DNA from 2 places in the Aromatoleum bremense genome. Region 1 is predicted to be linked to the other one. Evidence: predicted binding sites of a transcription regulator. Region 1 holds the regulator's gene; the other holds the start of a gene.

Region 1 (15,925 bases):
CCGGCCTGGTCACGCCCTGGATGGCGGGCATCGGCATGGCCGGAAGCTCGCTGCTCGTCGTTCTCAACGCGCTGCGTCTGCAGCGCCAACCGCGGAGCGGGGTTCGCTGATGGAAAGCCTTTACATCCTGATCCCGCTCTCGGTCGTCCTGGTTTTCGTGATCGGCGTGATCTTCTGGTGGTCGCTCAAGTCAGGGCAGTACGACGATATGGAAGGTCCGGCGTACCGGGTGCTGATGGATGACCGCGATGCGCCGCCGCCTCCCGAGAGACAGCCGGACGGCACGGATCGCGAGCTGCCGAAGTAAGTCGGCAAAGTGAGTCGGCAAAGTGAGTCGGCAAAATGAGTCGGGGCACATCGCAGCGCTGCCGGGGGCACCCTTTGTTGACCTTGGTCAAAACGTCATCCGGGCGAGATGGGCATACTTTTCTCATGGTTTTTACGGTTGTCGCCGCGAGGTTTCGGGCGGCATTCCGGCAACTGGTATTTATGTCTCTCTGTTGGGGTTGGGGGTGCGTTCGATACGCACCCTTTTTTTTGCCTGCGATTTTCACCATGTTTAGAACATGGTTTTTGCGCGATTGATACCCCATATGCTTCCGCCCGATTGCGCGGTGCAATACAATGTTGACCTAAGTCAACGGCCGGTCAGCGGTGTTGTGCGTCAACGTGTTCGTCCGGGCCGCTAGTGCGTGGATGGTTGCAGACCGGGCGCAAAGGTTTTTCATCAGGGGGGCAGTTACATGCAATCGCAAGCGACTTACAACTACAAAGTCGTGCGCCAGTTCTCCATCATGACAGTCGTGTGGGGAATCGTGGGCATGCTGGTCGGCGTGATCATTGCGGCACAGCTTGTATGGCCGGAACTCAACGTCGGGGAATGGTTCCACTTCGGCAGGTTGCGTCCGCTTCACACAAACGCGGTGATCTTCGCGTTCGGCGGCTGTGCGCTTTTCGCGACGTCGTATTTCGTCGTTCAGCGCACCTGTCATACCACGCTGTTCGCGCCGGGTCTCGCGGCTTTCACGTTCTGGGGCTGGCAGCTGGTCATCGTGCTGGCCGCAGTCACGCTGCCGCTCGGCATCACGAGTAGCAAGGAGTACGCCGAGCTCGAATGGCCGATCGACATCCTGATCGCGGTGGTGTGGGTGTCCTACGCGATCGTGTTCTTCGGCACCATTGCCAAGCGCAAGACCTCGCATATCTACGTCGCGAACTGGTTCTTCGGCGCGTTCATCCTGACCGTGGCGCTGCTCCATATCGTCAATAGCGCAGCACTCCCGGTGACGCTCACCAAGTCGTATTCGGCGTACGCCGGCGTGCAGGACGCGATGGTCCAGTGGTGGTACGGCCACAACGCGGTCGGCTTCTTCCTGACCGCCGGCTTCCTCGGCATGATGTATTACTTCGTGCCGAAGCAGGCGGAGCGCCCGGTGTATTCGTACCGCCTGTCGGTGGTGCACTTCTGGGCGCTGATCTTCACCTACATGTGGGCGGGCCCGCACCATCTGCACTACACCGCGCTGCCCGACTGGACCCAGTCGGTCGGCATGGTGTTCTCGCTGATCCTGCTGGCGCCGTCGTGGGGCGGCATGATCAACGGCATCATGACGCTGTCCGGCGCGTGGCACAAACTGCGCACCGACCCGATCCTGAAGTTCCTGATCACCGCGTTGTCGTTCTATGGCATGTCGACCTTCGAAGGCCCGATGATGTCGATCAAGACGGTGAACGCGCTGTCGCACTACACCGACTGGACTGTCGGTCACGTCCATTCGGGCGCGCTCGGCTGGGTCGCGATGATCTCGATCGGCTCGATGTATTACCTCTTGCCGCGCATGTACGGCCGGACCGAGATGTATTCGACAGGTCTCATCAATGCCCACTTCTGGATCGCGACGATCGGCATCGTGCTGTATATCGCGTCGATGTGGATTGCCGGCGTGATGCAGGGCCTGATGTGGCGTGCAACCAATCCGGATGGCACCCTTACGTACTCGTTCGTCGAGAGCGTCAAGGCGAGCTACCCGTTCTGGTCGATTCGCCTGGTAGGCGGGGTGCTCTTCCTGACCGGCATGCTCATCATGTTCTACAACATGGTCAAAACGATGGCTGGCCACCGCGCGTACGACGCTCCCGTCGTGCTTCCCGCCGCTGCGCACGCCTGATCGGAGAAATGTGACATGGCTAAATCGAATCACGATTTTATCGAGCGCAGTGTTGGTTGGCTGATCGTGTTCACGCTGCTGACGGTGAGCGTCGGCGGCCTCGTCGAGATCGTCCCGCTGTTCTTCCAGAAGTCGACGACGATGCCGATCGATCGTCAGGGCAACCCGCTGAACGTCAAGCCGTACGATCCGGTCCGGCTCGTCGGGCGCGACATCTACGTCCGCGAAGGCTGCTACAACTGCCACTCGCAGATGATTCGCCCGTTCCGGGCCGAGACCGAACGCTACGGTCACTACTCGGTTGCCGGGGAATTCATTTATGACCGGCCGTTCCAGTGGGGCTCGAAGCGGACCGGCCCGGACCTGCAGCGCGTCGGCGGTCGCTACTCCGACGAGTGGCACCGGGTGCACCTCACTAATCCGCGCGACGTCGTGCCGGAATCGAACATGCCGGCGTTCCCGTGGCTCGAACGCCCGGTCGAGGCGGACGACATCGAGCAGAAGATGCAGGTGCTGCGCACCCTGGGCCATCCCTATTCCGACGAGGAAATCGCCGGGGCCCGGGCAGCGCTCGAAGGCAAGACCGAGATGGAAGCGCTCATCGCGTACCTGCAGGGGCTGGGTACCGCGCTTTCGAACTTCAAGTGACGAGCAGGAGAAGCGCCGTGGATATCAACGATTTGCGATCCCTCATCACCGTGCTCGGCATGGCCTGCTTTCTGGGCATCTGTTTCTGGGCTTACAGCAAGCGTGCCCGGGCCGGATTCGATGAAGCGGCGCTGCTTCCCTTCACCGACGATGATGCGCCGGCGCCGCACGCTGCCCGGCAAGCCAAGGAAGGATAAAAAATGGCTGACTTTGTTAGCGGTTTCTGGAACATGTATGTGATGGGCCTGGTGGCCCTGAGCCTGCTGTTCTGCCTGTTCGTGCTGATGTCGAACAACAAGCGCGAGACCGGTCCGGTCGAGTTGCACGGCCACGTCTGGGACGAGAACCTCGCCGAATACAACAACCCGCTGCCGCGCTGGTGGTTGTATCTCTTCTGGCTGACGCTGATCTTCGCGGTGGTGTACCTGATCCTGTATCCGGGATTCGGCAACACGAAGGGCGTGCTCGGATGGGCGTCGGTCGGGCAGTACGAAACGGAGACCCGGAAGGCGGAGGAGCGCTATGCGCCGATCTTCGCCAAGTACCAGGGCATGGACGTGGCGGGAGTGGCCGCGGACCCGGAGGCGCGCGGCATGGGCCAGCGGCTGTTCGTGACCTACTGCGCGCAGTGCCATGGTTCGGATGCGCGCGGTGCGAAAGGCTTCCCGAACCTGACCGACAAGGCCTGGCATTGGGGCGGCGATCCTGAGACGATCAAGGCCACCATCACCAACGGGCGGATCGGCGTGATGCCCCCTCTCGGTCCGACGCTCGGCGCCGACGGGGTGAAGGATGTCGCGAACTACGTGCGCTCGCTGTCCGGCCTCGCGCACGACTCGCTGCGCGCCCAGCGCGGCGCAGAGCTGTTCCAGCAGAACTGCGTGGCATGTCACGGAGCCGAGGCGAAAGGGACGCCGGCGATGGGGGCTCCTGATCTTTCCGATGACGCCTGGCTTTACGGCTCGTCGGAGACGACGATCATGGAAACCGTCACGAAGGGCCGGATGAACCGGATGCCGGGATTCGGTGAATTCCTCGGCGAGGCGAAAGTGCACCTGCTGACGGCGTACGTGTACGGTCTCTCGAACAAGCCGGCGCAGTAAACCGTTTCGGGCAGCAGCCATTCCCCGGGGGCGACCCGGGGAATTCAAGCCCGCGAAATTAGAACTTACGGATATAGCGATATATGACCGCTCCGATACCCCTTCGGAAGTTCCCTTCCCCGCGCGACAAGTCGGCCGAGTCCGACGAACTCTATGCTGCACGGAAGAAGCTCCACGTGCGTTCGGTGAGCGGCCGCTTTGCGACCTGGCGCTGGATCCTGGTGTGGTTTACGCAGATCCTCTATTACGGCCTGCCCTGGCTCACGTGGAACGATCGACAGGCCGTGCTGTTCCACCTGACCGAGCGCAAGTTCTACATTTTCGGCTGGGTGTTCTGGCCGCAGGACGTGTTCTACCTCGCGATCCTGCTGATCATTTCCGCTTTTGCGCTGTTCTTCTTCACGGCGATCGCCGGGCGGCTGTGGTGCGGGTACGCGTGTCCGCAGACCGTGTACACCGAAATCTTCATGTGGATCGAGGAGAAGATCGAAGGGGATCATCTCAAGCGCAAGAAACTGGACAGCGCGCCGATGGGGGCGCGAAAGCTCGCGATCCGTTCGGCAAAGTACGGCGCATGGATTCTGCTGTCCCTGTGGACCGGCTTTACGCTGGTCGCGTATTTCACGCCGCTCGACGAGTTGCTCCAGGCGGCGAAGATGCTGAGTTTCGGACCGTGGGAAATGTTCTGGATCCTGTTCTACGGCGGCTTCACCTACCTTTTCGCCGGAGTGATGCGCGAGCAGGTCTGCAAGTACATGTGCCCCTATGCGCGCTTTCAGAGCGTGATGTTCGATGCCGACACGCTCGTCATAACCTATGACCAGGAACGTGGCGAGCCGCGAGGTTCGCGCCGCAAGGGCGTCGCGCCACGCGCATCCGGGCTGGGAGATTGCGTGGATTGCGGGATCTGCGTCCAGGTGTGCCCGACCGGAATCGATATCCGGCAGGGCTTGCAATATGAATGCATCGGTTGCGCGGCGTGTATCGACGGCTGCGACCAGGTGATGGACCGGATGGGCTATCCGCGTGGGCTGATCCGCTATTCCACCGACAATGCAATCAAGCAGCACTGGGGACGAAAGGAAATCGTCGCGCATGTGCTGCGGCCGAGGACACTGATCTACAGCGCGGTCCTCGCGTCCGTTTGCCTCGCGCTGCTGTGGGGCCTGGCGACGCGTTCGGACCTGCGGGTGGATGTGATCCGCGATCGGGCGACGCTGGCGCGTGAGGTCGAAGGCGGCTTGATCGAGAATGTTTACCAGCTGCAGATCATGAACATGCTCGAGACTCCTCGCGTGTTCGACATCGCGGTGTCGGGCCTGGACGGGATTCGCATCGACGGTATTCGGCAGGTCAGGATCGCTCCGGCGTCGACCGAATCCGTGACGGTGCATGTGAGGGTGCCGCCCGAATCGGGCGCGCCGGGTTCGCACAAAATCGTCTTCGACGTCGGCATGGGCGGTGATCCGTCCGTGTCGGTGCGCGAAGACACGACCTTCCATTTGCCTCGCTAAGACAGGATCGATCGAATGCGCACAGTAGCCCTGACGAAAGACATCCAGCCGTGGTACCAGCAGGGCTGGCCGTGGTTCCTGATCGCAATCCCGGCGACTGCCGTCATTGCGGGCGCAGTGACCTTGTGGCTGGCGATCACCAGCTGGGATGGCCTGGTGGTGGACGATTACTACCAGCAGGGCAAGACAATCGAAAAAACCATCGGGCGTTCGATCCGCGCGCGCGAAATGGGCCTCGTCGCCGATTTCCGGGTTCGCGCGGAGGAGGTCAGCGTTCGGCTGAGCGCCGCGCAGGGAATCGCCTTGCCCCCGACGGTGGTACTGACGATCGCGCATCCGACGCGCGCGGGGCAGGATCAGAAGCTCCTGCTGAAGGGGCGCGACGGGGCGTTCGCCGGTGCTGTCGCACCGCTATCGACGGGTCGCTGGCTGATTCAGCTCGAGGACGAGGCGCAGACGTGGCGACTCAGTGAAACCATCCTCGTGCCGACGGGTGCGGAGGTCCGGATAGTCCCCGCGGATGCGTAACTGACTGGTGAAGGGGGTGTCAATTGCTGAAATGGATCCAGGTCCTGTGGCCTTCGTTTCTTGTCGCGGGCATTGCCGAGGCGGTCTTCTTCACGGTTGTCGATCCCAATACTCTGTATTTTCTTGGGGAACCCGTCGAATATTCGCTGATGGCCACTTATTCGATCGGGTTTTTCGGTTTCTGGATCGTCTGTGCTGCCTCCAGCCTGGCGACGCTGTTTCTCCAGCGCAGCCCGGAAGAGCTCAACCGGCCGCAGCCCTAGCTCACTGCAGCGAGACCCGCCCCGCAGGCCTCGCATGCCGGTCGTCAATCTCAGCGATACACCAGTACGGGAATATTGCTGTGGGTAAGCACTTTCTGCGTCTCGCTACCCAGCAGCAGGCCGGCAATCCCGCGGCGACCATGTGAAGCCATGAAAATCAGGTCGCAGCCGTGCCGCTTGGCGGCGTCGATGACTGCTTCGTACGGCACTTCGTTCACGATCGTATCGGTGTCGGCGGCGACACCTTCGCTATCTGCCAGCGCTTTGGCCTTGCCGAGGATCTTCCTCGCTTCCTCTTCGGCCGATTTCGCGAACTGCTCCGGCGTGGTCGGATCGATCAGTGCGCCTTCGCCATAGATCGGCATCGGAAAATCGGGCTGCGCATAAAAGAAGGTGATCCGCGCGCCGGCGTCCTTGGCGAACAAAACTGCCCGTGCAACAGTGCTTTCCGACAGCGGCGAGCCGTCGGTGGGGACGAGAATGTGCTTGAACATCGCGCTGCTCCCTCGGTTTTTGAATGGACGGTTGATTATAGCCACGTCGGACGCGATGGCGCGCTGCGGGCAGCGGCGGACGATTGACACAGGTCAACCAGCATGAAGGAATATGAGAACAAGCTATCCGCATTGCGGGAGGTGTTATGGACCTGACATTTTTCGGCGCCGCCGGCGAGGTTACCGGATCGTGCGCGAGGGTGCGCCACGAGGGTGGCATGTTCCTCGTGGATTGCGGCATGTTCCAGGGCGGCCGCGATGCGACGCGAAAGAACCTGCAGGCGCTCGACTTCGACCTCCGCGAAGTCGATTTCGTTATCTTGACCCACGCTCACCTCGATCATTCGGGGCTTGTGCCGCGGCTGGTTTCGCTCGGTTACCGGGGAAAAATCTATGCCACTGCCGCCACTGTCGACCTTCTCGGCGTGATGCTTCTCGATTCGGCGCACATACAGGAGAAGGAGGCGGAGTGGGCGGTCCGCAACAACCGCCGAAAGAACGTGCGGCACGGCTGGTCGGCCGCGCCGCTATATACCGTCAACCAGGCGCTCGAGAGCCTCGCGAGCCTGCACAAGGTTGCCTACGACGAAGAGATCGTTCCGCACTCCGCCGTGCGCTGCCGGTTCCGCGAGGCAGGCCACATCCTGGGTTCGGCGATCATCGAAATCGATATCGAAACGGGCGGGACGTCGCGCAGGCTGGTTTTCAGCGGCGACCTGGGGCGACCGATGCGACCGGTGCTGCGGGATCCGGTGAAGATCTCGAGAGCGGATTATCTGTGCATCGAGTCGACGTATGGTAATCGTGCCCATCGGCCGATCGAGGCTACCGAGGCGGAACTCGTCCATGTCCTGCGCGACACCCTGGAGCAAAGACGGGGCAACGTGATCATTCCCGCCTTTGCCGTAGGGCGGACTCAGGAGGTGATCTTTGTTCTTGCCGATCTTGTCAGGGCGGGGAAGATTCCGCGCCTCGAGGTCGTCGTCGATTCGCCGATGGCATCGGCCGTGACGCAGTTGACCCTGCAGTACGATGAGCTGTGGGATGAGGAAACCCGCTCCCTGCTCGCCTGGATTCGTGCCCATCCGCACAGGATCAGCGTGCGCTTCGTGCAGCACGTCGAGGACTCGATCGCGTTGAATGCGCAGCCCTCGGGGCTGGTCATCATCTCGGCAAGCGGCATGTGCGAAGCCGGACGTATTCGTCATCACCTCAAGTACAACGTCGGCCGCAGCGAGTGCAGTATCGTGATCTGCGGCTTTCAGGCGGCAGGGACGCTGGGTCGCCGACTGGTCGACGGGGCACGCACGATCACGCTGTTCGGCGAACGCATTGCAGTGCGTGCGCAGGTTCATACCATCGGAGGACTCTCGGCCCATGCAGACCAGCCGGGGCTGCTCGAGTGGCTCGAGCACATCGAAGAGGCGCCGCGCCGGACGTTCGTTGTTCACGGCGAGCAGGAAGCCGCGTCGGCGTTTGCCGGTGCGCTCGCCTCGCGGCTGCACTGGCCCGGGATTACGATTCCTGCAGCGGGGCAGGTCTACCCGCTCGATTGAGCAGGACCCTTTCGGCCGGGGGATTGCAGTATCCGGCGATTCGCTCTCCACAAGACGACGGGATGATGATCGTGAATACAGCGAGAAACGGAAAGCCCTCCAGTCCGCTCACGCCGCCGCAGGCAGTGCGGCGGACGCTGCGCGAGATCCATGAACACGTAGAAGGGACCGTCGATCCCCTCGGCATGGCGGCGCCGATCGTGCATGCGCAACTCGCCTGGTTTGCGCATCCGCAGGAACTTGCGGAAAGGATCGCCAGCCTGTCCTCCGATCTTTGGCGTCTGCAGGAGCACTCGTGGCGCCGCGCCGTGGGGCTGGCGAATCCTGATCCGATCAGCCCGAATGCCGACGACGAACGCTTTGCCGACCCGGTATGGACGGACGTGGCGTCCTGGGATCTGGTCAAGGAGTGGTATTTGGCAGTTACCCACCACATGCAGGACATGCTGTACAACACTCCCGGAATGTCCGGCAAGGAAAGTCGCAGGGCTGCATTCTGGTGGCGCCAGTGGATCAATGCGGTTGCGCCGACGAACTTCTATTGGACGAACCCCGTCGCGATGCGCAAGGCCATGCAGACCCGCGGCGCGAGCCTCTTGCGCGGACACGGCATTTTTCTCGGCGATCTGCAGGCGGGGGACGTGCGCATGACCGACCCGCACGATTTCGAGGTCGGCAGGAACCTCGCAGCGACGCCCGGCGCGGTCATCTTCCGCAACGATCTGCTGGAAATCATTCATTACGCGCCGACCCGGGCCAAAGTGCATGCCGAGCCGGTGGTGATCGTCACCCCCTGGATCAACAAGTTCTACATCCTCGATCTGGTGCCGAGGAAAAGCATGGTCCGCTTCCTCCTGGACCAGGGGCTGGATGTGTTCATCACGAGCTGGAAGAACCCGGACGCGGGGATGCGCGACGTGGGGTTCGACCGTTATCTGCAGGACGGCGTGCACGCGATTGTCGAGACGGCCCGGCGCTTTACCGGCGCCGCGCGGGTGCATGCCGTGGGCTACTGCATCGGCGGGACAGCGCTGTCGATGTACATGGCGTGGGCCAATCGGCGTTTCCAGCCGGAAGACGTCCCGGTGGCGGACTGGACGTTGCTGACGACGCTCGTGGATTTTCGCAAACCCGGCGACATCGAAGTTTTCATCGATGAGGGAAGCATTCGCTACCTGACCGCCAGCATGGAGCGCAAGGGGTTTCTGGACGGCAAGGAGATGGCTTCCGCTTTTCGCCTGCTGCGTTCCAACAGTCTCATCTGGCACTACGCTGTCCACGGCTGGCTGTATGGCGAGGCGCCGCCGCCGTTCGACGTGCTGTACTGGAACATGGATACGACGCGGATGCCGTGCGCGATGCACTCCTGGTATTTGCGCGAACTCTACCTGCACAACCGGCTGATCGAGCCGGATGCGCTGGCCATTGCGGGCGAGCCCATCGATCTCGCCCGCATCACGCAGCCGCTGTACGCCGTCGCCGCCGAGGACGACCACATCGCGCCGTGGCACGAGGCCTATCGCGTGAACAACTTCGTCACCGGACCGAAGCGCTATGTGTTGTCGAGTTCGGGGCACATCCTCGGCATCGTCAATCCCCCCGTGACTCCGCCGAAGCGCAAGTACCGTGTCGCCGATGCGCACCGGTCCGACGCCGCGGAAGCGTGGTACGCGAAAGCCGCGGAAGAGGCCGGTAGCTGGTGGACCGACTGGATGAACTGGCTCACGCCGCGGTGCGGAGAGCTGGTCGATGCGCGGGCGGCCGCATCGGATGCATATCCCCGGCTCGCGGACGCGCCCGGAATCTATGTCCTGGAGCGTTGAGCAGGATTCGTCCCGCGGTTTTTCGGTTGCCACGACCTCTTCGCCGGCTTCTTTATGCAATTGACCCGAGTCAAGGTGAGCACTCCGGGCGCTGGGGAGAATGCTTCGGGCCTGCCAGCCCACCAGCTCTTGCGATCAGCCTTGGTATTGGGCGAGGCCGACCGGATCGTGCAGTGCGATGTGTTTGCCGTGGACGGTGATCAGTCCTGCATTCACGAGGTCGTGGAAAATTCGCGAAAGCGTTTCGGGGGTCAGGTTCAGACGCGAGGCAATGACCTGCTTGCTGGTCGGCAGCTGGATGTCGCGAGCGCCGGTGGCGCCGTCCTGCTCGACCTGCTGCAGCAGATAACCGATCACCCGCTGGGTGCTCGAGCGTAACGAATAGATTTCGACGTCCTGGATCATGCTGTGCAACCGGATGGCCATGCCCGCCAGCAATTTGCGTGCAAAACTGGAGTCCTGGTCGATCAGATCCGAGACGACGGCTTGCCCGATGTGCAGGAGGCGGGTGGCCACGAGTCCTTCGGCAAAAACGGGATATGGGCGGTTCAGGAACATCACCGCTTCACCGAAGCTGTGCATCGGGCTGAGGATCTCGACCACCTTCTCGTTGCCCTGGGCCGACGAAACCGCGAGTTTCACCTGCCCGGAAACGACGAAAAAGAAACCATGGACCGGGTCGCCGCGCTGGAACAGGACTTCACCTTTTTCCAGCGTGCGTTCCCGGGTGTAGCGGGCAACCCGGTCGATGCCGTCGGCGGAAAGTTCGCTGAAGAACGAAATCTGACGCAGCAGGGTGGGGATGTCGGCAGTGGGGTTGGGCATCTTGGCCTCCAGCGGAAACAACTGGGCATTCTACCGTGTCGGACCCTTGGCCCCGGAATTCCCGGCAGTAACGGCCCGGATAGGAATTCACTGAAGGAACGCAGCACCATGCAGACTCAAACCAAGGCCGCGTCCGCGCCGCCGATTCTTTTCGCAGCGCCGCACCGGGCGATGTTCTTTTCCGGTGGTGTGATGTTGCTCGTGGCCTTCGTGTTGTGGGCATTCGAGCTCGTGAGCCGCGTTGGTGCGGTGGCGCCGCTGGCGTGGACGCTTCCGCCGGGCTGGATGCACGCGTTACTGGTCCTCGCCGGTGTGTTCCCGTTGTTCATGTTCGGTTTTCTCCTCACCGCGATGCCCCGCTGGCAGGGCGCGCAGGACGTGCCCGTGACAGTCTGGCTGCCACCGTGGCGTCTGCTCGTCGCCGGGTGGGCGGTCGCAATCATCGGATTGTGGATTCCCGGCCTGCTCGCGGTCGGCCTGCTGCTGGTGCTGGCCGGGTGGGGCGGCGTTCTGCGGGTGCTGTGGGGTGTGGCATTCAACGACAATCCCGATTCGCTGCACGCCCGACTGGTGACCACGGCGCTCGCGGCAGGTGCCTTCGGAGTGCTCGCCTGGTTCGTTTTCGCGATCACCGGTGACGGCGTCTGGGGGCGTGTGGCCATCGGCCTCGGAGTGTGGTGGTGCCTGCTGCCGGTGTTCTTTACGGTCTGTCACCGCATGATTCCATTTTTTTCCAGCAACATCGTCAAGGATTACGTGGTTGTCCGCCCGCGCTGGGCGCTCGGCATCGTGCTGGGGGCGAGCGTCATCCACGGGGCGCTGGCGATGGCGGGATTCGGCGCGATGACCTGGATCGTCGATGCGCCGGCGGCGGCGACTGCCCTCTGGCTGTCGGTGCAATGGCGCCTGGTCCCGGCGTTGTGCGTGCCGCTGTTGGGGATGCTGCACATCGGTTTCGCGTGGCTCGGGATCGCTTTCCTGCTCTCGACGCTGCAGGGCGTCGCTGCGCTGTTTGGCCAGGCGTGGCTCGGCCTCGCGCCGCTGCACGCGCTGGGCGTCGGATTCTTCGGCTCGGTGCTGCTGGGCATGGTGTCGAGAGTGACCTTGGGACATTCGGGCGGCAAGCTCGTGGCGGACAAGCTGACGTGGTCGCTGTTCCTCGGGCTTGAATTTGTCGTGGTGTTGCGCGTGGCCGGCGAACTGGTGCCGCCCTCGTGGTCGAGCGGCGTGATGCTCGCGGCGGCGCTGGGCTGGGTTGCCGTGTTCGGCCTGTGGGGGGCTCGATATCTGCCCGTTTATCTGCGTCCGCGCAGTGACGGCCGGCCGGGGTGAAATGCGGTGTACGCGGCGATCAAACACCTCCACGTCCTGTGTGCCGTGTTGAGCGGGTCGGGATTTCTCCTGCAGGGGATCTGGATGACGCGGCGCAGCCCGCTGCTCGATCATCGCGTCACCCGCGTTCTGCCGCACGTGATCGATACCTTATTTTTCACCAGCGCGATCACGCTCGCGATGCTGAGCGCGCAGTATCCGTTCGTTGCTCCGTGGGTCACGGCGAAGGTGATCGGGCTGGTCGTCTACGTGGTGCTCGGTTACATCGCGCTGCGGGGCGGCCCGACAATGCGCATACGCGTCTTCGCGCTGGCCTGCGCATTGCTCGTCTTTTCATGGATCGTGTCGGTCGCGTTGACGAAGAATGCGGCTGGCTTTCTTGTTCTTACCGGAGCTTTCTGATGGCTGATTCCCTGATACCCGTTGCTCCCGGCCTGGAGACGCCGCTCGAAATGCTCGAAGCTTGCCACGGACGTCTGCAGGCGCAGCTCGCGACGCTGTCGCGCCTCGCGGCGTGGCTGCCTGAGCATGGCGCCGACCGGCAGGCACAACAGGCGGCGGTCAACGTGATGCGTTACTTCGACCTGGCTGCCGTCAATCACCATCTCGACGAGGAAGACGACCTGTTCCCTGTCCTGCGCGCGCGAGTCGATGGCGGGCGCCGGGAAGCGCTGTACGAGCTGATCGACTGGATCCTGGCGGACCACCAGGAAATGTTCGCTGCGTGGGCGGCAATCCGGGCAAAGCTCGATCCGATCTCCCGCGGCGAGCCGGCGGAACTGTCGGCCGCAGAGGTCGAGCAATTCACCGCTCGTTACCGGCGCCACATGGAGCGCGAAGAGGGCGAACTGCTGCCCTATGCGCGCGAGTTGTTGACGGAGCAGGACATTGCCACCCTGACAGCGACAATGACCGCGCGACGGCGGCAGGACGTGCCGTCGCGCGGTTCCTGATGCCGGTCAGGCCCGCGGCGACGGGTGCTGGATCAGCTTTTTCAGGCCGCCGATATTGAGAATGCGGATGTGCTTCTGCTGGACAGCGATCAGTCCCTCTTCCTGGAACTTCGAGAACGCCCGCGACACGGTCTCCAGCTTCAGTCCCAGGTACGAGCCGATTTCCTCGCGCGTCATCCGCAGGTGGAATTCCGCCGCAGAGAAGCCGCGCGCAGTGAATCGCTGCGACATGTTCAGCAGGAACGCCGCCAGACGTTCTTCCGCGCGCATCGAACCGAGCAGCGTCATGACGCCGTGGTCACGTACGATCTCGCGGCTCATCACCTTGTGGAACTGATGCTGCAGACCTTCGACGACGCGCGACAGCTCTTCGAGCTTGCCGTAAGCGATCACGCACACTTCGCTGTCCTCGAGCGCGATCGCGTTGCACGAATGCAATTCCGTGCTGATGCCGTCGAGCCCGAGCATCTCGCCGGTCATCTGGAAACCGGTGACCTGCTCGCGTCCGTCTTCAAGCAGCACGTCCGTCTTGAACGAACCCGCCCGGATCGCGTAGATCGCCTCGAAAGCGTCGCCCGCACGATACAGGTGATGCTGGCGCTTGATCTTGCGACGCGCTCCGACGAGTTCGTCGAGGCGGTCGATCTCGTTTTCCGACATGCCGAAAGGCAGACACAGCTCGACCAGGTTGCACTGGGAACACGCGACTTTCAGACTGGCTACCGTAATTGGCACCGTGGCCTTCATTTGCACGATAATAATGCCCTCTGTTCAAGTCCGACTTACGATTGCCAAGGAAGTCCGTTGATCCACGTCAACCCCCACGGCGCTGCTTTTTGCGATCGTACGAAACGCACCCGAGCGATACAACCATGACCAGCCAGAACGATCTTGTATTCGACCCGCAGCTGATCCGCCGCTTCGATATCAACGGGCCGCGCTATACGTCGTATCCGACCGCCGATCGCTTCGTCGAAGCCTTCGATGACCGCGCCCTCCGGGACTGGCTTGCCCAGCGTGCGGTGGGCGGGGTGAGCAAACCTCTTTCATTATACTTCCACATCCCATTTTGTAACACGATTTGCTACTACTGCGCGTGTAACAAGATCATCACGAAGGATCATGCTCGTTCCGCCAAGTACCTGAAATATCTGGATAAAGAAATCGGGATGCAGGCCGATGCGCTGGGCGGCAGCCATCAGGTCACCCAGTTGCACCTGGGAGGAGGGACGCCGACTTTCCTTTCCCACGACGAGTTGCGCCAGCTGATGGATTCGGTCCGTTCGCGCTTTACTCTGGTACCGAACGGCGAATATTCGATCGAAGTGGACCCGCGCAAGGTCGACTTCGAAACCGTCAAGCTGCTTGCGGACCTGGGTTTCAACCGCATGAGCGTCGGCGTCCAGGACTTCAACGAGGATGTCCAGGTCGCAGTCAACCGCGTGCAGAGCTTCGACGAAACCAAGCTGGTCATCGACTCGGCCCGGGCGACCGGCTTCAAGTCGATCAGCCTGGATCTGATCTACGGGCTGCCGAAGCAGAACATCATCAGCTTCAATCGCACCCTCGAACAGGTCCTTGCGCTGTCCCCGGACCGCATTTCGCTTTACAGCTATGCGCATCTGCCGGGTCTGTTCAAGCCGCAACGGCGCATTACCGTCGTCGATATGCCCACTTCGGACGCGAAGCTGCAGATCCTGCAACTTGCGATCCGCCGGCTGACCGAAGCGGGCTACGTGTATATCGGCATGGATCACTTCGCGAAGCCGGACGACGAATTGACCGTTGCACAGCGCCAGGGCCGGCTGCACCGGAACTTCCAGGGCTATTCGACGCAGGCCGAATGCGACCTGCTCGCGTTCGGGGTGTCCGCGATCGGCAAGATCGGACCGGTATATTCGCAGAACTTCAAATCGCTCGATGAATATTACGACGCGCTCGATCGCGACGAACTGCCGGTGCTGCGCGGCATCGAGCTGACCGCCGACGACCTGCTGCGCCGTTCGATCATCCAGGCCCTGATGTGTCATTTCGAACTTTCGATCGATTCGATCGAAATCGCGCACCTGATCCAGTTCAACGAATATTTCGCCGATGAATTGCAGGACCTTCGCGCGATGGAAGAGGCCGGGCTTGTCGAGGTTACCGACAAGTGGATCAACGTCATGCCTGCCGGCCGTCTGCTGGTACGCGGCATCGCGATGGTATTCGATCGGTATCTGCGGGCCGACCGGGAACGCGCCCGCTATTCCAAGGTGATCTGACCACACCACGGCCGGAGGCTGGCGGGGGAGTGTTAGAATAGAAGCGTTTTCTGTGCCGCGGGTACCGCGGCACTTTCGCTTGTATTCGGCGCTACCTGATGCCTGAAACCGGTTATATCGCAGTTTTCCTGATCGGCCTGCTTGGCGGAACCCATTGCGTCAGCATGTGCGGGGGGATCGTCGGCGCGATGACCTCGGTGCGGATGCCCGGCGACACGCGTCGGCAATGGCCGATCCATCTCGCCTACAATCTCGGGCGCGTCGCCACCTATACCTTGCTGGGCGCCGTGCTCGGCGCGCTCGGCACGGTCGGCCTGCTGTTCAACGACGTGCTGCCGGTCCAGCTCGGCCTCTACGTGCTGGCGAACCTGATGCTCATCGCGCTCGGCTTGTACCTGACCGGGTTCACGCGTCTATTGACCCCGGTGGAGCGGGTGGGACTGCGGCTGTGGCG
Region 2 (15,925 bases), 1.8 Mb from region 1:
GACCTGTTCGAAGAAAGTCTTGCGCGTCAGGAGATGCGCTCCGGCGAGGTAATCACCGCCGAGGTCGTGAGCATCGACCACAACTTTGTCGTCGTGAATGCCGGCCTGAAGTCCGAGAGCTATGTGCCGATCGAAGAGTTCCGTGATGACCGCGGCGAACTCGAAGTCAAGGTCGGTGACTTCGTCCACGTCGCCATCGACGCGTTGGAAGACGGCTATGGTGAAACCCGTCTGTCGCGCGAGAAGGCGAAGCGGATCGCAGCCTGGAACGATCTGGAAAAGGCGCTCAACGAAGGCTCCCTGGTGAAGGGCCTGATTTCGGGTCGCGTCAAGGGTGGCCTGACGGTCATGACCAACAGCATCCGTGCGTTCCTGCCGGGCTCGCTGGTCGACATGCGTCCGGTCAAGGACACGTCGCCGTACGAAGGCAAGGAATTCGAGTTCAAGGTCATCAAGCTCGACCGCAAGCGCAACAACGTCGTCGTGTCCCGCCGCGCGGTGCTCGAAGAGACAATGGGCGAAGAGCGTGAAAAGCTGCTGGCGAACCTCAAGGAAGGCACGGTCGTCAAGGGTATCGTCAAGAACATCACCGACTACGGTGCGTTCGTGGACCTCGGCGGCATCGACGGCCTGCTGCACATCACCGATCTGGCGTGGCGCCGCGTGCGTCATCCGTCCGAAGTGCTCAACGTCGGCGACGAGATCGACGCCAAGGTGCTGAAGTTCGACCAGGAAAAGAACCGCGTCTCGCTGGGCCTCAAGCAACTGGGCGAAGATCCGTGGGTCGGCATCGCTCGCCGCTACCCGCAGGGCACCCGCCTGTTCGGCAAGGTTACGAACATCACCGACTACGGCGCGTTCGTCGAAGTCGAGCAGGGCATCGAGGGCCTGGTGCACGTCTCCGAGATGGACTGGACCAACAAGAACATCCATCCGACGAAGGTTGTCCAGCTGGGCGACGAAGTCGAAGTGATGATTCTCGAGATCGACGAAGACCGCCGCCGCATCTCGCTCGGCATGAAGCAGTGCATGTCCAACCCGTGGGACGATTTCGCGATCAACCATAAGAAGGGCGACAAGGTTCGCGGCCAGATCAAGTCGATCACCGATTTCGGTGTGTTCATCGGTCTGGACGGCGGCATCGACGGTCTGGTGCACCTGTCCGACCTGTCATGGAGCGACACCGGCGAAGAGGCCGTGCGCCGCTTCAAGAAGGGCGACGAAGTCGAGGCTGTCGTCTTGGCGATCGACGTCGAGCGCGAGCGCATCTCGCTCGGCGTGAAGCAGCTCGAAGGCGATCCGTTCACGAATTTCATCGCGACACACGAGAAGAACAGCATCGTCGGCGGCACCGTGAAATCGGTCGACGCGCGCGGTGCGGTGATCGCGCTGAACGAGGATGTCGAAGGCTACCTGCGGGCTTCGGAAGCTGCTGCACATCGTGTCGATGACTTGACAACCGTGCTGAAGGAAGGCCAGGAAGTCGAGGTCATGATCATCAACGTCGACCGCAAGACGCGTTCGATCAACCTGTCGATCCGCGCGAAGGACCAGGCTGAGCAGAGCGACGCGATGCAGAAGTTTGCATCGGACAGTTCCGCAGCCAGCGGTACCACGAACCTTGGTGCGCTGCTGAAGGCCAAGCTCAACGAGCAGAAGCAGTAAATCCGGTTGGATATGACCAAATCGGAGCTGATTGCGAGGCTGGCTGCGCGTTTTCCACAGCTGGTCGCAAAAGACGCCGATTACGCGGTCAAGATGGTGATCGATGCGATGTCGGAAGCGCTTGCGCGCGGGGATCGCATCGAGATCCGGGGATTTGGCAGCTTTGCATTGAACTATCGACCGCCGAGGGTGGGGCGTAATCCGAAATCCGGGGACAAGGTTCTGGTTCCGGAAAAGTACGTGCCCCACTTCAAGGCCGGCAAAGAGCTACGCGAGCGCGTCGATATCGCCGGATGAGCTGCGCGGCGATCGGGTCTGCATCATGAATGTCCGGGAAGGCGGCGCGAGCCGCCTTCTTTTTTGCCCCTCGCTCGGAGATAATTCATCCCATGCGCGTCGTAATGTGGATCATCCGGCTCCTGCTGTTCTTTCTGCTGTTCGGTTTCGCAGTGAAGAACGACCACCTCGTGAGCCTGCATTTCTTTTTCGGCAGCAGCTGGCAACTGCCGCTGGTGTTCGTCATCCTCGTTGCATTCACCGCGGGCGCCCTGCTCGGCGTGACCGCGACTTTCGGCTCGTTGCTGCGTCAGCGCCGCGAGATCGGACGTTTGCGGCGCCAACTCGATCGCGCCACGCGTGATCGTCCGGCTACCCCGATTCCGAGCGCGGCCGAAGTGCAGGCGCCGGAGACTTTTTGAGCGATGGAAATCGAATTCTGGTGGTTTCTGGCGCTACCGCTTTTTTTTGCACTGGGCTGGCTGGCCGCCCGCATCGACATACGTCAGGTGGTGCATGAATCGCGCGCGCTGCCGCGTTCGTACCTGTCGGGTCTGAACTTTCTTCTCAATGAACAGCAGGACAAGGCGATCGATGCATTCATCGAAGCAGTGAAGCTCGATCCACAAACGATCGAGCTGCATTTCGCGCTGGGAAGCCTGTTTCGACGCCGCGGCGAGACCGATCGCGCGATCCGCATGCACCAGAGCCTCGTCGACCGCGAGGACCTCTCCGATGAGCAACGCCTTCAGGCGCTCGCCGAGCTCGGCCAGGATCATCTGAAGGCCGGGTTGCTGGACCGCGCCGAGGCGGTGTTCCTGAAGCTTCGGAACACACGCCTCAATGACACTGCGGTGCGTTTTCTGCTCGAGATCTACCAGCAGGAAAAGGACTGGGCAAAGGCGATCGAGGCGGCAAAGGCCCTGCCGGATCACGAGAGCGTCCTGTGGCGCAAGGAAGTCGCGAATTTCTATTGCGAACTGGCGACCCTCGCCCTTGCAAGCTCGCGGAACGACGAAGCGCGGCGCCATCTCGACCAGGCGTTCGCGATCAACCGGCGGTGTGTCCGCGCGAGTATCGTCCTGGGCGATCTCATGGCGGCGGAGAAGCGCTACGACGAGGCCATCGAAGTGTGGAAGCGCGTCGAGAGCCAGGACCCGGTCTACCTTGCGCTGGTCGCCGAACGCATCATGGACGCCCACCGGCGGCTCGACCGGGTCGAGCAGGGGCAGACGTTGCTGCGCTCGTGGCTCGAGCGTCATTCGTCGCTCGATCTCCTCGACGAGGTGTTCCACTGGGAGCTCGAAAAGGAGGGGTCGCGCGCAGCCTATGACCTCGTCAGGGAAGAGCTGCGCCGCAATCCGACGCTTCTCGGGCTCGACAAGTTGCTCGAAGCCGCATTGCTGAATGCGCCGGCCGAGCAGCGCAGCGACATCGAACTTGTAAAACAGTTAATCCATGGTCACACCCGCCGGGTCGCGCGTTATCGTTGCGCCGAATGCGGGTTCAAGGCGCGCCAGTTCCAGTGGCGTTGCCCCGCGTGCGGCGGCTGGGAAACGTATCCTCCGCGCCGCACGGAAGAATACGATCTCGCGCCGTAAGCGCCGATGACATGTGTCGCCGGTCGCGCGCGGATCGCCCGCCGGTTTGTTGTTTCTTCCGATTGAGGACGATTCATGAAAATCACCGTCGTGGGTACCGGGTATGTCGGACTCGTCAGTGGCGCCTGCCTCGCGGACGTCGGCAACGATGTGCTGTGTCTGGATGTAGATCCGGCCAAGATCCGCATACTCGAGGACGGCGGAATCCCGATCCACGAACCGGGGCTGCTGGAGATCGTGCGCCGCAATGTCGATGCCGGACGGCTGTTTTTTACCACCGACGCCGAATATGCGGCGCGCCACGGAACGGTGCAGTTCATCGCGGTCGGGACGCCGCCGGACGAGGATGGGTCGGCGGATCTGAAGTACGTGCTTGCGGCGGCGCGAAACATCGGCAAGCACATGGACGACTATCGCGTCGTCGTCAACAAGTCGACGGTCCCGGTCGGTACAGGTGACCGCGTTCGCGAGGCGATCGTCGCGGAATTGGCGGCGCGCGAAGCCGGTTTCCCGTTCAGTGTCGTGTCGAACCCGGAGTTCCTGAAGGAAGGCGCGGCGGTCGATGACTTCATGCGCCCGGACCGGATCATCGTCGGTGCGGGCGACGAGCGCGCGATCGATCTGATGCGCGAACTGTACGGCCCGTTTCAGCGCAATCGCGAAAAGATGCTGGTGATGGATGTCAGGAGCGCCGAGTTGACGAAATATGCCGCCAACGCGATGCTTGCGACCCGCATCAGCTTCATGAACGAACTGGCGAATCTCGCCGAGACGCTCGGTGCGGACATTGAACTGGTGCGCCAGGGCATCGGCTCGGACCCGCGCATTGGCTGGCACTTTCTCTACGCCGGATGCGGCTACGGCGGTTCGTGCTTCCCGAAGGATGTGAAGGCGCTGATCAACACCGGCAACGAGCGCGGACATGATCTGCTGATCCTGAACGCCGTCGAGGCGGCCAACGAGGCGCAGAAGCTGCGTCTCGTCGACAAGGTCGTCGCCCGGTTCGGCGAGGACCTGTCAGGTCGCCATTTCGGACTGTGGGGACTCGCCTTCAAGCCCAACACCGATGACATGCGGGACGCCCCGAGCCGGATAATCGTCGCCGAGTTGCTGCGCCGTGGCGCTACGGTCGTTGCCTACGATCCGGTCGCGATGGACGAGGCGCGGCGCATCTTCGGCGACGAACCGCGGCTGGCGTATGCCGAGCGGCCGATGGAGGTCCTCGAAGGTGCTGATGCGCTGATCATCGTCACCGAATGGAAGGAGTTCCGCAGCCCCGATTTCATCCGGATCAAGCAGATGCTGCGGCACGCGGTGGTCTTCGACGGGCGCAACATGTACGAGCCGTCGGTCATGGCACGGGTCGGCCTCGAATACTACGGCATCGGACGGCGCTAAGTCCCCGTTCCAGAACGATTGCCGATATAAGCTTATGCCGCCCCGCGGGTTTGCGCGGACGGGCTCCACGCTTACTATCGGCCCATCGAAATCAGACCGGACCACAGGGATATGGACTACAAAACGCTTGAAGACTATGTGGGCCACACGCCGCTGGTGCGCCTCAAGCGCATCGGCGCGGGCCGCAACAACGTCATTCTGGCGAAGCTCGAAGGCAACAACCCCGCCGGGTCGGTAAAGGACCGGCCGGCGCTGTCGATGATCGTGCATGCGGAAGCGCGCGGCGACATTCGCCCCGGCGACACGCTGATCGAGGCGACCAGTGGCAACACCGGGATCGCGCTGGCGATGGCGGCAGCGATGCGCGGCTACCGGATGATTCTCGTGATGCCGGAAAACCAGAGCGTCGAGCGGCGTCAGACAATGCGGGCGTTCGGCGCCGAGCTCGTGCTGACACCACGCGACGGCGGCATGGAAATGGCCCGGGACGTCGCCGAGCGGATGCGCGACGAAGGCAGGGGGATCATTCTCGACCAGTTCGCGAATCCCGACAATCCGCTCTCTCATTACGAAGCGACCGGTCCCGAAATCTGGGAGCAGACGGGCGGCCGGATCACGCATTTCGTCAGCAGCATGGGCACGACCGGGACGATCATGGGCTGCTCCCGCTTTCTGAAGGAAAGGAATCCGGCGGTCCGGATCATCGGCTGCCAGCCCGACGAGGGCTCGCAGATCCCGGGCATCCGCAAGTGGCCCGAGGCCTATCTGCCGAAAATCTACGAAAAACCGCGGGTCGATGCGCTCGAAAACGTGAGCCAGGCCGATGCCGAGGAAATGACGCGGCGTCTGGCGCGCGAGGAAGGTATTTTTGCCGGGATCTCCTCTGGTGGCGCGATGCACGTCGCGGTCCGCATTGCTGCCGAATTGGAAAATGCGGTGATCGTGTCCATCATCTGTGATCGTGGCGACCGGTACCTGTCGACCGGCGTGTTTCCGGGCTGAGCTCCGTTCCGGCCGGCGCATGATGCGCCTGGCTTTTCTTCTTTTGATCCTGGCGTGGTCAGGGTTTGCCGGAGCGCGGGCCCTGCAACTCGACCTGGGCCGCCTCACGCATCCTGTTTTCGTCATCGATGGCCTGCGCGTCCGTCTCGGTGACGAAGGCGAGGCGGCCGAACTGGCAATCGAACGCTTCGCGATCGGCAAGCGCGACTGGCAGAACGTCACGATCCGTTGCCCCGCCTTTCGCCTCGAACGTGCTGTGGTCCGCTGCCGGAGAGGCATGTTGACCGTGCCGGGCCTGTTCGAGCGTGCGACCATCGACCTGCACTTCGACACACGGAACAAGAGCGGCGAACTCAATCTCCGCATGCCCGGCCGCGAAGCGATCAACATCGTGATGCGCCCGGATGGCCGAATCGTCGCGTCGCTTGCAGGGCTTGCCGTCGCGCGGCTGGGGGAGCTTCTCGATCTGGCAAGCTGGAATGCGGCGGGGCGGCTCGTCGGTCGCATCGAATATTCCCCGACGCGCGACGGCGCCCGCATCCGTGTGTCGGGCAAGCTCGAAGGCGGCGGATTTGCGCAGGCGGATGGGCTGCGGGCGGGGGAAGGACTGGGCCTGGATATCAATCTGGGGGCGCGGCGCGGGCCCGCCGGATGGGATTGGCAGGGGCGCGTGGCGTGGAACGCAGGCGAGGCATATCTACATCCGCTGTACCTCGTGGCCGGTCCGGCTGTCGAGGCGGCGGGGCGGCTCGAAGCGGAGGTGCTCACGGTGGCGCGCGCGCGGCTCGAACTCGAAGGCGTGCGCACGATCGCCGCGAACGCCGAGATCGGTCTGCAACCCCTGGTGGTGAGAAGCCTGGCGTTTTCGGTCGCCGACGCCGATCTCGCGGTGGTCGGTCCGCGCTATCTCGCACCGGCGTTTGCGCCGGCCGTAACGGACCAGCTACGGTTCTCGGGTCACGTCAGCGCCGCGGCGACACTCGAAGAGGGGGTGCCGACCGCGGTGGACTTTGCATTCGACGAGGCCGGCTTCGGCCTGAGTGACAAGGAACTGAGTTTCGGTCCGCTGACCGGCGTGATGCCCTGGCGCGCCGAGGCTCGCACCGAAGCGCGACTGGCAGTCGGCGGCGGTCGCTGGCAGAAGCTCGCGCTGGGCGCCTTCGAACTTGTCGCACGGCTCGACGGGAAAGGCGTCGACGTCGACCGCGTCGCGATCCCGGTGCTCGACGGAGCGCTGGTGCTCGAGCGGCTGGCGCTCGCGCGCGATGCGGCGGGCTGGCATGGCAGCGGCGCCGCGGTCGTCGAGCCGATATCGATGGCGCTGCTCGCCGAGGCGGTCGGCCTGCCTGCGATGTCCGGCGTGCTGACCGCGTCGTTGCCGGGGCTGCGCGTCGCGCCCGGTGAAGTCTCGCTCGACGGCGCTCTGGTGATTTCGGTGTTCGACGGCTACCTGCAGGCGACGCGGCTGCAACTGTTCGAACCGTTCGGCGTCGCGTCGCATCTCTACGCCGACGTCCAGGCGCGCCACCTCGACCTCGCGCAATTGACCGAAGCCTTCTCGTTCGGCAGCGTGTCCGGCTTTGTCGACGCGGACGTGCTCGGGCTGGAACTTGCGCGCTGGCGGCCGGTGCGCTTCGATGCCCATGTCGTCAGCAGCCCCGGAAACTATCCGCGGCGGATCAGCCAGCGTGCGGTGCAGAACATCAGCGCGCTCGGCGGGCCAGGTGCGGTGGCCGCGCTGCAGCGCGGGCTGCTCGGCTTGTTCGAGACGTTCGGCTACCGCGAGATCGGCATCTCCTGCGTCCTGCGCGACGGCGTATGCCGCATGGACGGTCTGGATGACCACAGCGCGCCCGGTGACGGCTACTACATCGTACGTGGCGGCGGCATCCCCGCGTTGAATGTCATCGGCTACAATCGGCGCGTCGATTGGAACGAGCTGATCGACCGCCTGCAGCGGGTGATCGCGTCGAACACGCCTCCCGTCATCCAGTAGCAGTCGGAATTCGCGGCTTCGCCGCAACAGGCCCGGCTCGCCGCGGGCAGGAACAGGAGGCCGGATGACCGCATTCCCCAGAGTCGCTGTGCTCGGTGCCGTAGTGGCGATCGCCAGCGCCTGCGTGACGATCAATATTTATTTTCCCGCTGCGGCCGCGGAAAAAGCCGCCGATCGCATCATCGAAGACGTCTGGCAACTGGGCGAAGGCGAGACGCCGACGATCCGACCGCAGCCGGATGGGGAGACGAAATGAATGCGATGACGAATCCGATAACGAAATTTCGCGGCTGGATCGCCGTGTTGCTGCTCGGCTTTGCCGGACTGGTGCTCGCGCAGGGGAACATCGAAATCGACACGCCGGCGATCGCGGCGCTCAAGCAGTCGATGCAGCAGCGTCATGCGAAGCTCGCGCCGTTGTATGCGTCGGGCGCCGTCGGGCTGGCAGCCGACGGCAATGTCGCCCTGCGCGATGCCTCCGGCGTCCCGCTCGCGCAGCGTGGCCAGGCGAACGCGCTGGTCGCTGCTGAAAACGCCGATCGCGCGGCCCTCTACCGCGAGATTGCGCGCGCCAATGGCCATCCCGAGTGGGAGGCGGATGTGCGCGCCACGTTCGCACGGCGCTGGATCGACCGCGCCCAGCTGGGCTGGTGGATCCAGCGCGATGGCAGCTGGGTGCGCAAGTGATGCCGGTCCTCGTCTTCGATATCGAGACCATCCCGGACGTCGAAGGCATCCGCGTGCTCAACGATCTGCCCGACGACCTCGACGATTACGAAGTCGCCGAGTTCGCTTTCCAGCAGCGGCGGGCGGCCAACGGCAGCGACTTCCTGCAGCATCACCTGCAGCGCGTCGTGACGATTTCGTGCGTGCTGCGAGACACCTCCCAGTTCCGGGTGTTCTCGCTGTCCGCACCGGACTGCACGGAAGGCGAGATCATCCAGCGCTTCTACGACGGCATCGAACGCTTCACGCCGCAGATCGTGTCGTGGAACGGCGGCGGTTTCGACCTGCCAGTGCTGCATTACCGCGGTCTGAAACACGGCGTGTCGGCGCCGCGGTACTGGGACCAGGGCGAAGGGGATTACCAGGATTCGCGCGATTTCAAGTGGAACAACTACATCGGCCGCTATCACAGCCGGCACCTCGACCTGATGGATCTGCTCGCGCTGTACCAGCCGCGCGCGAACGCACCGCTCGACGAGATGGCGAAGCTGATGGGGTTTCCCGGCAAGCTCGGCATGGACGGTTCCGCGGTGTGGTCCGCGTGGCAGGACGGGCGCGCCGCGGAAATCCGCGATTACTGCGAAACCGATGTCGTTAACACTTACTTGGTGTATCTGGGTTTTCAGCGCATGCGCGGTCAGCTCGATGCGGCGTCGCACGCCGCCGAACTCGCAGTCGTGCGCGAAGCGCTTGCGCGCATCGACGCGCCGCACTGGAAGCAGTTCCTTGCCGCCTGGCCCGAAGTCTGAACATCAAGGAGATACGCTAATGTCGGTCATCGGGACCATCATCATCGGCTTCATCGTCGGACTCCTTGCACGCCTGCTGCATCCTGGCAAGGATGGCCTCGGGATCATCATGACGACGCTGCTTGGCGTCGCGGGGGCGATGCTTGCGACGTACGGCGGGCAATTCTTCGGCCTGTACCGGCCGGGGGAGCCCGCCGGCTTCATCGGCGCGGTCGTCGGCGCAATCATCATTCTGTTCATCGTGAGGCGCCTGCGCAAATGATCGGCGCGGAGGGCTGAAAAAACGGCCAGCGTGAAGCTGGCCGTCTGTGTTTCACGGTCGGCGGCACCCGCCGCCGCGAAACTCAGTACACGTCGTGCTGGGTGTTATAGATGTTGAAGTGCCCGGTCGGCGTGATCAGCTTCGGATCCTTGATCACGCTCTTCAGTTCGAGCGTCCTGTCGTCGACGACGACGATCGCGGACTCCTTGTCCTTCGCCGACCACACCGAGAACCACACTTCATTACCGTCCTTGTTGTACTCCGGTTGCACGACCCGCTTCGCGCCGTCGTCCTTCAGATCGGCCCATTCGGCGATCGGCAACACCTTCGAACCGGCCTGCAGGTTCGTGAGGTCGTACACCGCGACCGTCTGGCTGACCTTCGCGTCAGGATGAAGCGGGTTGTCGACGTACAAATGCTTCGACTTCGGATGCGTCTTGATGAACAGTGACCCTCCGCCCTGGCTCTTCAGCGTGTCGACCATCTTCCAGGCGTACTGCTTGTGGTTCTTCGGGTCGGTGCCGATCAGCGCAATCGTGTCGTCGCCGAGGTGGCCCGTCGCCCACACCGGGCCGTACTTCGGATGCGTGAAGTTCGCGCCACGGCCCGGGTGCGGGATCTTGCCGACGTCGATGAGCCCGGCGAGCTTGCCCTCCTTCGCATCGATCGCGGCGATCTTGTTCGACTGGTTCGCTGCGACCATGAAGTAGCGCTTCGACGCGTCCCAGCCCCCGTCGTGCAGGTAGCGCGCGGAGCCGATCTCGGTCGTCTTCAGGTTCTGGATGTCGGAGTAGTCGACCATCAGCGTCTTGCCGGTTTCCTTGACGTTGACGACGAACTCCGGCTTGAAGTGCGACGCGACGATTGCGGCGACGCGCGGCTCGGGGTGGTATTCCTGCGTATCAACGGTGAGGCCGCGGGTCGAGACGATCTTCTGCGGCTCGAGCGTGTCGCCGTTCATGATGACGAACTGCGGCGGCCAGTACGCGCCGGCGATCGCGTATTTATCCTCGTAGCCCTTGTACTTCGAGGTGTCGACCGAGCGGGCCTCGAGGCCGATGCGGATCTCGGCGACGTTGTCCGGCTTCTCCATCCACAGGTCGATCATGTTGATCTTCGCATCCCGCCCGATCACGAACAGGTAACGGCCGGATGCCGAGATGCGGGAGATGTGCACCGCGTAGCCGGTCTTGACGATATTGATGATCTTCTTCGTGTCGCCGTCGATCAGCGCGATCTCGCCGGTGTCGCGCAGCGTCGTCGAGAAGATGTTCGAGATGTTGTAGTCGTTCATCTTCTTCTTCGGCCGCTGCTCGGGCGGGACGATGACTTTCCAAGTCTCCTTCATTTGCGCCATGCCGAACTCGGGCGGTTGCGGAGGCGACTGCTGGATGTAGCGCGCCATCAGGTCGACTTCGTCGTCGGTGAGTTCGCCCGACGTGCCCCAGTTCGGCATGCCGGCGGGCGAGCCGTACTTGATGAAGACCTTGAGGTATTCGCTGCCCGCCGCGAGCGTCTTGTCGGGCGTCAGCGGCTTGCCGGTCGCGCCCTTGCGCAGCACGCCGTGGCAGCCGGCGCAGCGCTGGAAGTAGATATTCTGGGCCTTCGCGAATTCGGCCTTGGTGATTTTCGGCGCGTCGGGATTGATGTCCTGGTACATCTCGACGTCGGCCAGCGGAGAACCGCCGGCCTGGTATTTTGCCTCCTCTTCGCCGACGTGCTCTTCGGTGTTCGCCTGGGCGAACACCTGTGACATCGCGAGTGGCAGGCTCGCAAGCAGGAACACGCCGCTGATCCGACTCCTCTTGATACCCATCGTCGATCTCCTTCAGGGAAGAACTCGTGGCGCAACGACTCCGCCGGGTACTGTTTGTCGAGGAACTCACCCCGTCAGCGCGAGTTCCTCGATTGTTGTTCCATTGCCAAGCAGGGCATGCAGCGACACGACCGACCCGATCATGATCAGCGCCGGAGACTTGAGCTGTGCCCGTTTCACGGTCGCCGAGAGCTGGTCGAGCCGGCCGGTCACGGTGATCTGCCTGTTCGTGGTGCCCGCATGGACAACCGCCGCCGGCGTGTCGCCCGGAAGGCCGTGGACCACCAGCTGGCGGCAAATGATGTCGAGCGCGCCAAGCCCCATGTAGATGACGACCGTCTGTTTCGGCCGGGCCAGCGCCGGCCAGTCGAGATTGACCGTGCCGTCCTTGAGATGCCCGGTCGTGAAGATCACCGAGCGGGCGTGGTCGCGATGCGTCAGGGGTATGCCCGTACAGGCGGATACCCCGCATGCCGCGGTGATCCCGGGTACGACTTCGCACTCGATCCCGGATTCGAGCAGCTCTTCCATCTCTTCGCCGCCGCGGCCGAACATGAATGGATCGCCCCCTTTCAACCGCACGACCTCGAGCCCGCTGCGGGCGAGATCGACCAGGAGACCGTTGATTCGGTCCTGCGGCAATGAATGGTATCCCGCCTCTTTGCCTGCATAGATCATCCTTGCCGCCGGATTGGCCAAGTTGAGGATTCCCTCGCCGACAAGGTGATCATAGACGACCGCCTGCGCCTTCGACAGCAGGCGTGCCGCTTTTAGCGTGAGAAGCTCCGGATCGCCGGGGCCCGCCCCGACCAGGTACACCTTGCCGGGCCGTCTGCCTGCTGCCGGGTCATCGGGACTGTCTCCCGAAGGATCGAAGCCGCCGATATGCTTGCTCATGAGTGGCTCTCCGCGTGTGCCGCGAATCTGTGCTCCGCGGCGGTTCGAATGGCGCGAACAGGAGGTTCGGGCGCCGCCACTTTATCCCTACTTGCCGTCCGGGAAATTAACCGATATCAAGGAGGTCCGGGCTATGTCGGTACGATACTCGGGCCGTAGCTGAGCGGATCCAGGTCGGCGTCCCGTCTCCCGTCCGGCATGGCTAATCTTTCCAGTGCGGACTGACGAGGACCCGAGCGTGTTCTGTCGAAGCATCCTGATCGCGGCTTTCCTTCCGGCGCTGGTTTTCCCGGTTCACGCCCAGAACACTGCTCCCGACAACAAGCGGCAGCGCGAGCTGGTGCATATGGTTCGCCAAGACTGTGGATCGTGCCACGGGCTGACTTTGCAGGGCGGCCTCGGCCCGGCCCTCACCCCGGCGGCGCTACGCGGCAAGCCTTCGGAGGGGCTGGTGGCGACGATTGTCCATGGTCGGCCCGGCACGCCGATGCCGCCGTTTCGCGGCCTCCTCGATGAATCGGAGGCCGCATGGGTCGTAGAACGGCTCGTCGAAGGCTTCCCCGCGGATGGCGGTCCGGCGCCGACCCAACAGACCGTGGGCGCGCGGTGATGGCACCTTGGCCGGCCTGCGCATCGGCACCCGATGAAGAGAGACGGATGATGCTCGGAAGCATAATGAAGCGTGCAGCATGGACAGTCTCAATGCTCCTGCTGTCGGCGTGCGCGTCCCAACAGCCTGTCGTCTTGCGCGGCACCGGCGATCTCGGCGTCGTCGTCGAGCGCGCGACCGGACAGTTGCAGGTCATCGAGACGACGCATCGTCGGGCGCTCGCGCAGGTTTCCGGCCTCGGCGATCTGTCCCACGCGTCGGTCGTGTTTTCACGTGACAGTCGTTACGCCTACGTTTTCGGTCGCGACGGTGGCCTGACCAAAGTGGATCTCCTCACCGCGACGATCGCGAACCGCGTGGTACAGGCGGGCAACGCAATCGGCGGCGCGATTTCCCAGGACGGACGCATCCTCGTCGCGCAGAACTACGAACCGGGCGGAATCAAGGCCTTCGACGCCGGCACGCTGGAGCTGCTCGCCGATGTACCGGCCACCTACGGCCCCGACGGCAAGCGCTCGAAAGTCGTCGGGCTGGCCGATCTGCCGGGCAACCGCTTCGTCTATTCGCTGTTCGACGCCAACGAAATCCGCGTCACCGACCTGTCCGATCCGGGGCATCCGAAGACCGAGCGTTACCCGTCAGGCAAGCAGCCGTACGATGCGCTGGTGACGCCCGACGGGCGCTACTACATCGCCGGGCTGTTCGGCGAGGACGGTCTGTCGATGCTCGACCTGTGGCATCCCGAACTGGGCGTACGCACGATCCTGCCCGGCTACGGCCGGGGCGAGCAGGCGTTGCCGGTGTACAAGATGCCGCACCTGCGCGGCTGGGCCGTTGCCGCGGGACGGGCGTATCTGCCGGCCATCGGCCGCCACGAAGTCCTGGTCGTCGAGCTCGGCAGCTGGAAGGAGGTCGCGCGGATTCCGGTCAAGAGCCAGCCGGTGTTCGTGATGGCGAGGCCCGACGGCCGCGAAGTGTGGGTGAATTTCGCCTTCCCCGACAACGGCTGGGTCCAGGTGATCGATACGATCCAGAACAGCATCGTCGACACGCTGCAGCCCGGCCGGGCGATTCTCCATATGGAGTTCGCGCCGAAAGGCGAGGAGGTCTGGGTGTCTGCGCGCGACGACAACAAGGTCGTGATCTACGGCACCGCGAAGCGCGACAAGCGCGCCGAGCTTCCCGCCGCCAGCCCGAGCGGCATTTTCTTCACCAGCCGCGCATTCCGGACGGGTTTCTAGGACATGGCCTGCACGAGCGCCACGCAGATGTGCACCACGACGATGGCCGGGCGCGGGGTGGTTCAACCCGAAGCGGCCACGTTTCGCCTGCTGAACGACTACCAGCGCGGGTTTCCACTTGTTTCCGAACCGTTTGCCGCGATCGGGGCGGAATGCGGATTGAGCGAGCCGGCTGTTCTCGCCGCGCTGCAGGACTGGCTGCGCTCGGGCGTCGTCAGCCGGGTGGGCGCGGTATTCGCGCCGCGGCGCGTCGGCGCCAGCGCGTTGGCGGCGCTTGCAGCGCCCGCATCCCGGCTCGAGTCGATCGCTGCCCGCGTCAGCGCGGTTCCGGAAGTGAATCACAACTACCAGCGCGAACACTCGCTCAACCTGTGGTTCGTGATCACGGCTGCGTCGGGGCAGAGATTGCGGCAGATCGTCACGGAAATCGAGCGGGACACCCGCTGTAGGGTCGTCGTGCTGCCCCTCGAAGAGGAATTCCACATCGATCTCGGCTTCGATCTCGGCGGTGCCGGGCGCGGCGCTGCCAGCGTTGCGACGGGCGATTTGCCGGCCCTCGGCGAGACGGCCTGTGCGCTGCCCGGCATCGAGCGCCGGTTGATGGTCGCCTTGCAGTCCGGACTGCCGTTGCTGCCGCGGCCATTCGACGCGCTCGGGCGCAGCGTCGGGCTCAGCGAAGCGATGGTCATCGAGCTGATCGCTTCGTGGCTCGAAAACGGCCTGATCAAGCGTTTCGGGATCGTCGTGCGCCACCATGAGCTCGGCTTTTGCGCGAACGCGATGTGCGTGTGGGATATCCCGGACGACCAGGTGAGCGAACTGGGCCGCAGTCTCGCAGCCGAGCCTGCGGTGACGCTTTGCTACCGGCGCAGCCGCGTCCTGCCGGACTGGCCGTACAACCTGTTCTGCATGATCCATGGCAAATCGCGCGACGCGGTGCTCGAAGTGCGCGAAGCCATCGCCGCGCGCCACCACATGAATCGCTGGCCCGGCGCAGTGCTGTTCAGCACCCGGCGCTTCAAGCAGCAGGGCGCGCGTTATCTGGCGGACGGTGACGCATGAGCCGGGCGACAGCGAAGGGGCGGGCGCCGGTGCTCGACGAGACCGACCGGGCGCTGATCAACATGCTGCAAGGTGATTTTCCGCTGGTGCGCAACCCGTTTGCCGATGTCGCCGTCCGGCTCGGGATCGACCAGGAGGAGGTCATCGACCGGCTGCAGCGCCTGCTCGATCAGCGTGTATTGACCCGGTTCGGCCCGATGTTCCAGATCGAACGGATCGGCGGCGCGTTCTGCCTCGCGGCGATCGGTGTGCCGGAAGCCGATTTCGAGCGCGTCGCGGCCGAAGTGAATGCCTTTGCCGAAGTGGCGCACAACTACCGTCGCGACCACGCGCTCAACATGTGGTTCGTCCTGGCGACCGAAACCCCGCAGGGCATCGCCGCGACGGCAAGACGGATCGAAATCGCGACCGGGCTGCCGGTGTTCCTGTTTCCGAAGGAGCGGGAGTATTTCGTCGAAATGAAGCTGGAGGCGTGATGGCAGCGCACCGGGAAAATCCGGCCCCGCAGGACGCAAGCAACCCCGGTGCCGCGTCCGGCGTCGGCTGCGACGAGGCGATCGAGCGACGCATCATCGTCGCGACCCAGGGTGGGCTGCCGCTGGTCCCGCAGCCTTGGGACGAAGT

What was found. Region 1 encodes FNR, which switches genes on or off when oxygen is low (the NO sensors DNR and NnrR bind a similar motif). Its sites were predicted from a motif close to TTGANCTAGNTCAA; they were not measured.
Region 2: cobA (uroporphyrinogen-III C-methyltransferase) is a predicted target of FNR. The motif match lies at 12,495-12,508, and genes of this name have one in related genera.

The regions. Positions count from the first base shown of each region.
Region 1 is NZ_CP059467.1:530,485-546,409, reverse strand. It holds gene pbN1_RS02475 (heavy metal translocating P-type ATPase) at 1-110, shown strand, start outside; gene ccoS (cbb3-type cytochrome oxidase assembly protein CcoS) at 110-307, shown strand; gene ccoN (cytochrome-c oxidase, cbb3-type subunit I) at 744-2,168, shown strand; gene ccoO (cytochrome-c oxidase, cbb3-type subunit II) at 2,184-2,816, shown strand; gene pbN1_RS02455 (cbb3-type cytochrome oxidase subunit 3) at 2,834-3,013, shown strand; gene ccoP (cytochrome-c oxidase, cbb3-type subunit III) at 3,017-3,919, shown strand; gene ccoG (cytochrome c oxidase accessory protein CcoG) at 4,003-5,433, shown strand; gene pbN1_RS02440 (FixH family protein) at 5,449-5,961, shown strand; gene pbN1_RS02435 (hypothetical protein) at 5,985-6,224, shown strand; gene pbN1_RS02430 (universal stress protein) at 6,275-6,718, opposite strand; gene pbN1_RS02425 (MBL fold metallo-hydrolase RNA specificity domain-containing protein) at 6,865-8,274, shown strand; gene pbN1_RS02420 (PHA/PHB synthase family protein) at 8,460-10,097, shown strand; gene pbN1_RS02415 (Crp/Fnr family transcriptional regulator) at 10,233-10,922, opposite strand; gene pbN1_RS02410 (NnrS family protein) at 11,031-12,254, shown strand; gene pbN1_RS02405 (SirB2 family protein) at 12,261-12,656, shown strand; gene pbN1_RS02400 (hemerythrin domain-containing protein) at 12,656-13,207, shown strand; gene fnr (fumarate/nitrate reduction transcriptional regulator Fnr) at 13,214-13,954, opposite strand; gene hemN (oxygen-independent coproporphyrinogen III oxidase) at 14,080-15,471, shown strand; gene pbN1_RS02385 (sulfite exporter TauE/SafE family protein) at 15,570-15,925, shown strand, end outside.
Region 2 is NZ_CP059467.1:3,098,895-3,114,819, forward strand. It holds gene rpsA (30S ribosomal protein S1) at 1-1,665, shown strand, start outside; gene pbN1_RS14500 (integration host factor subunit beta) at 1,678-1,962, shown strand; gene pbN1_RS14505 (LapA family protein) at 2,055-2,363, shown strand; gene lapB (lipopolysaccharide assembly protein LapB) at 2,367-3,542, shown strand; gene pbN1_RS14515 (UDP-glucose dehydrogenase family protein) at 3,618-4,940, shown strand; gene cysM (cysteine synthase CysM) at 5,052-5,942, shown strand; gene pbN1_RS14525 (translocation/assembly module TamB domain-containing protein) at 5,962-7,938, shown strand; gene pbN1_RS14530 (hypothetical protein) at 8,003-8,194, shown strand; gene pbN1_RS14535 (YdbL family probable chaperone protein) at 8,200-8,625, shown strand; gene pbN1_RS14540 (3'-5' exonuclease) at 8,625-9,413, shown strand; gene pbN1_RS14545 (GlsB/YeaQ/YmgE family stress response membrane protein) at 9,433-9,675, shown strand; gene pbN1_RS14550 (nitrite reductase) at 9,758-11,491, opposite strand; gene cobA (uroporphyrinogen-III C-methyltransferase) at 11,558-12,388, opposite strand; gene pbN1_RS14560 (c-type cytochrome) at 12,627-12,998, shown strand; gene pbN1_RS14565 (cytochrome D1 domain-containing protein) at 13,091-14,239, shown strand; gene ahbB (siroheme decarboxylase subunit beta) at 14,267-15,301, shown strand; gene pbN1_RS14575 (Lrp/AsnC family transcriptional regulator) at 15,298-15,777, shown strand; gene ahbB (siroheme decarboxylase subunit beta) at 15,777-15,925, shown strand, end outside.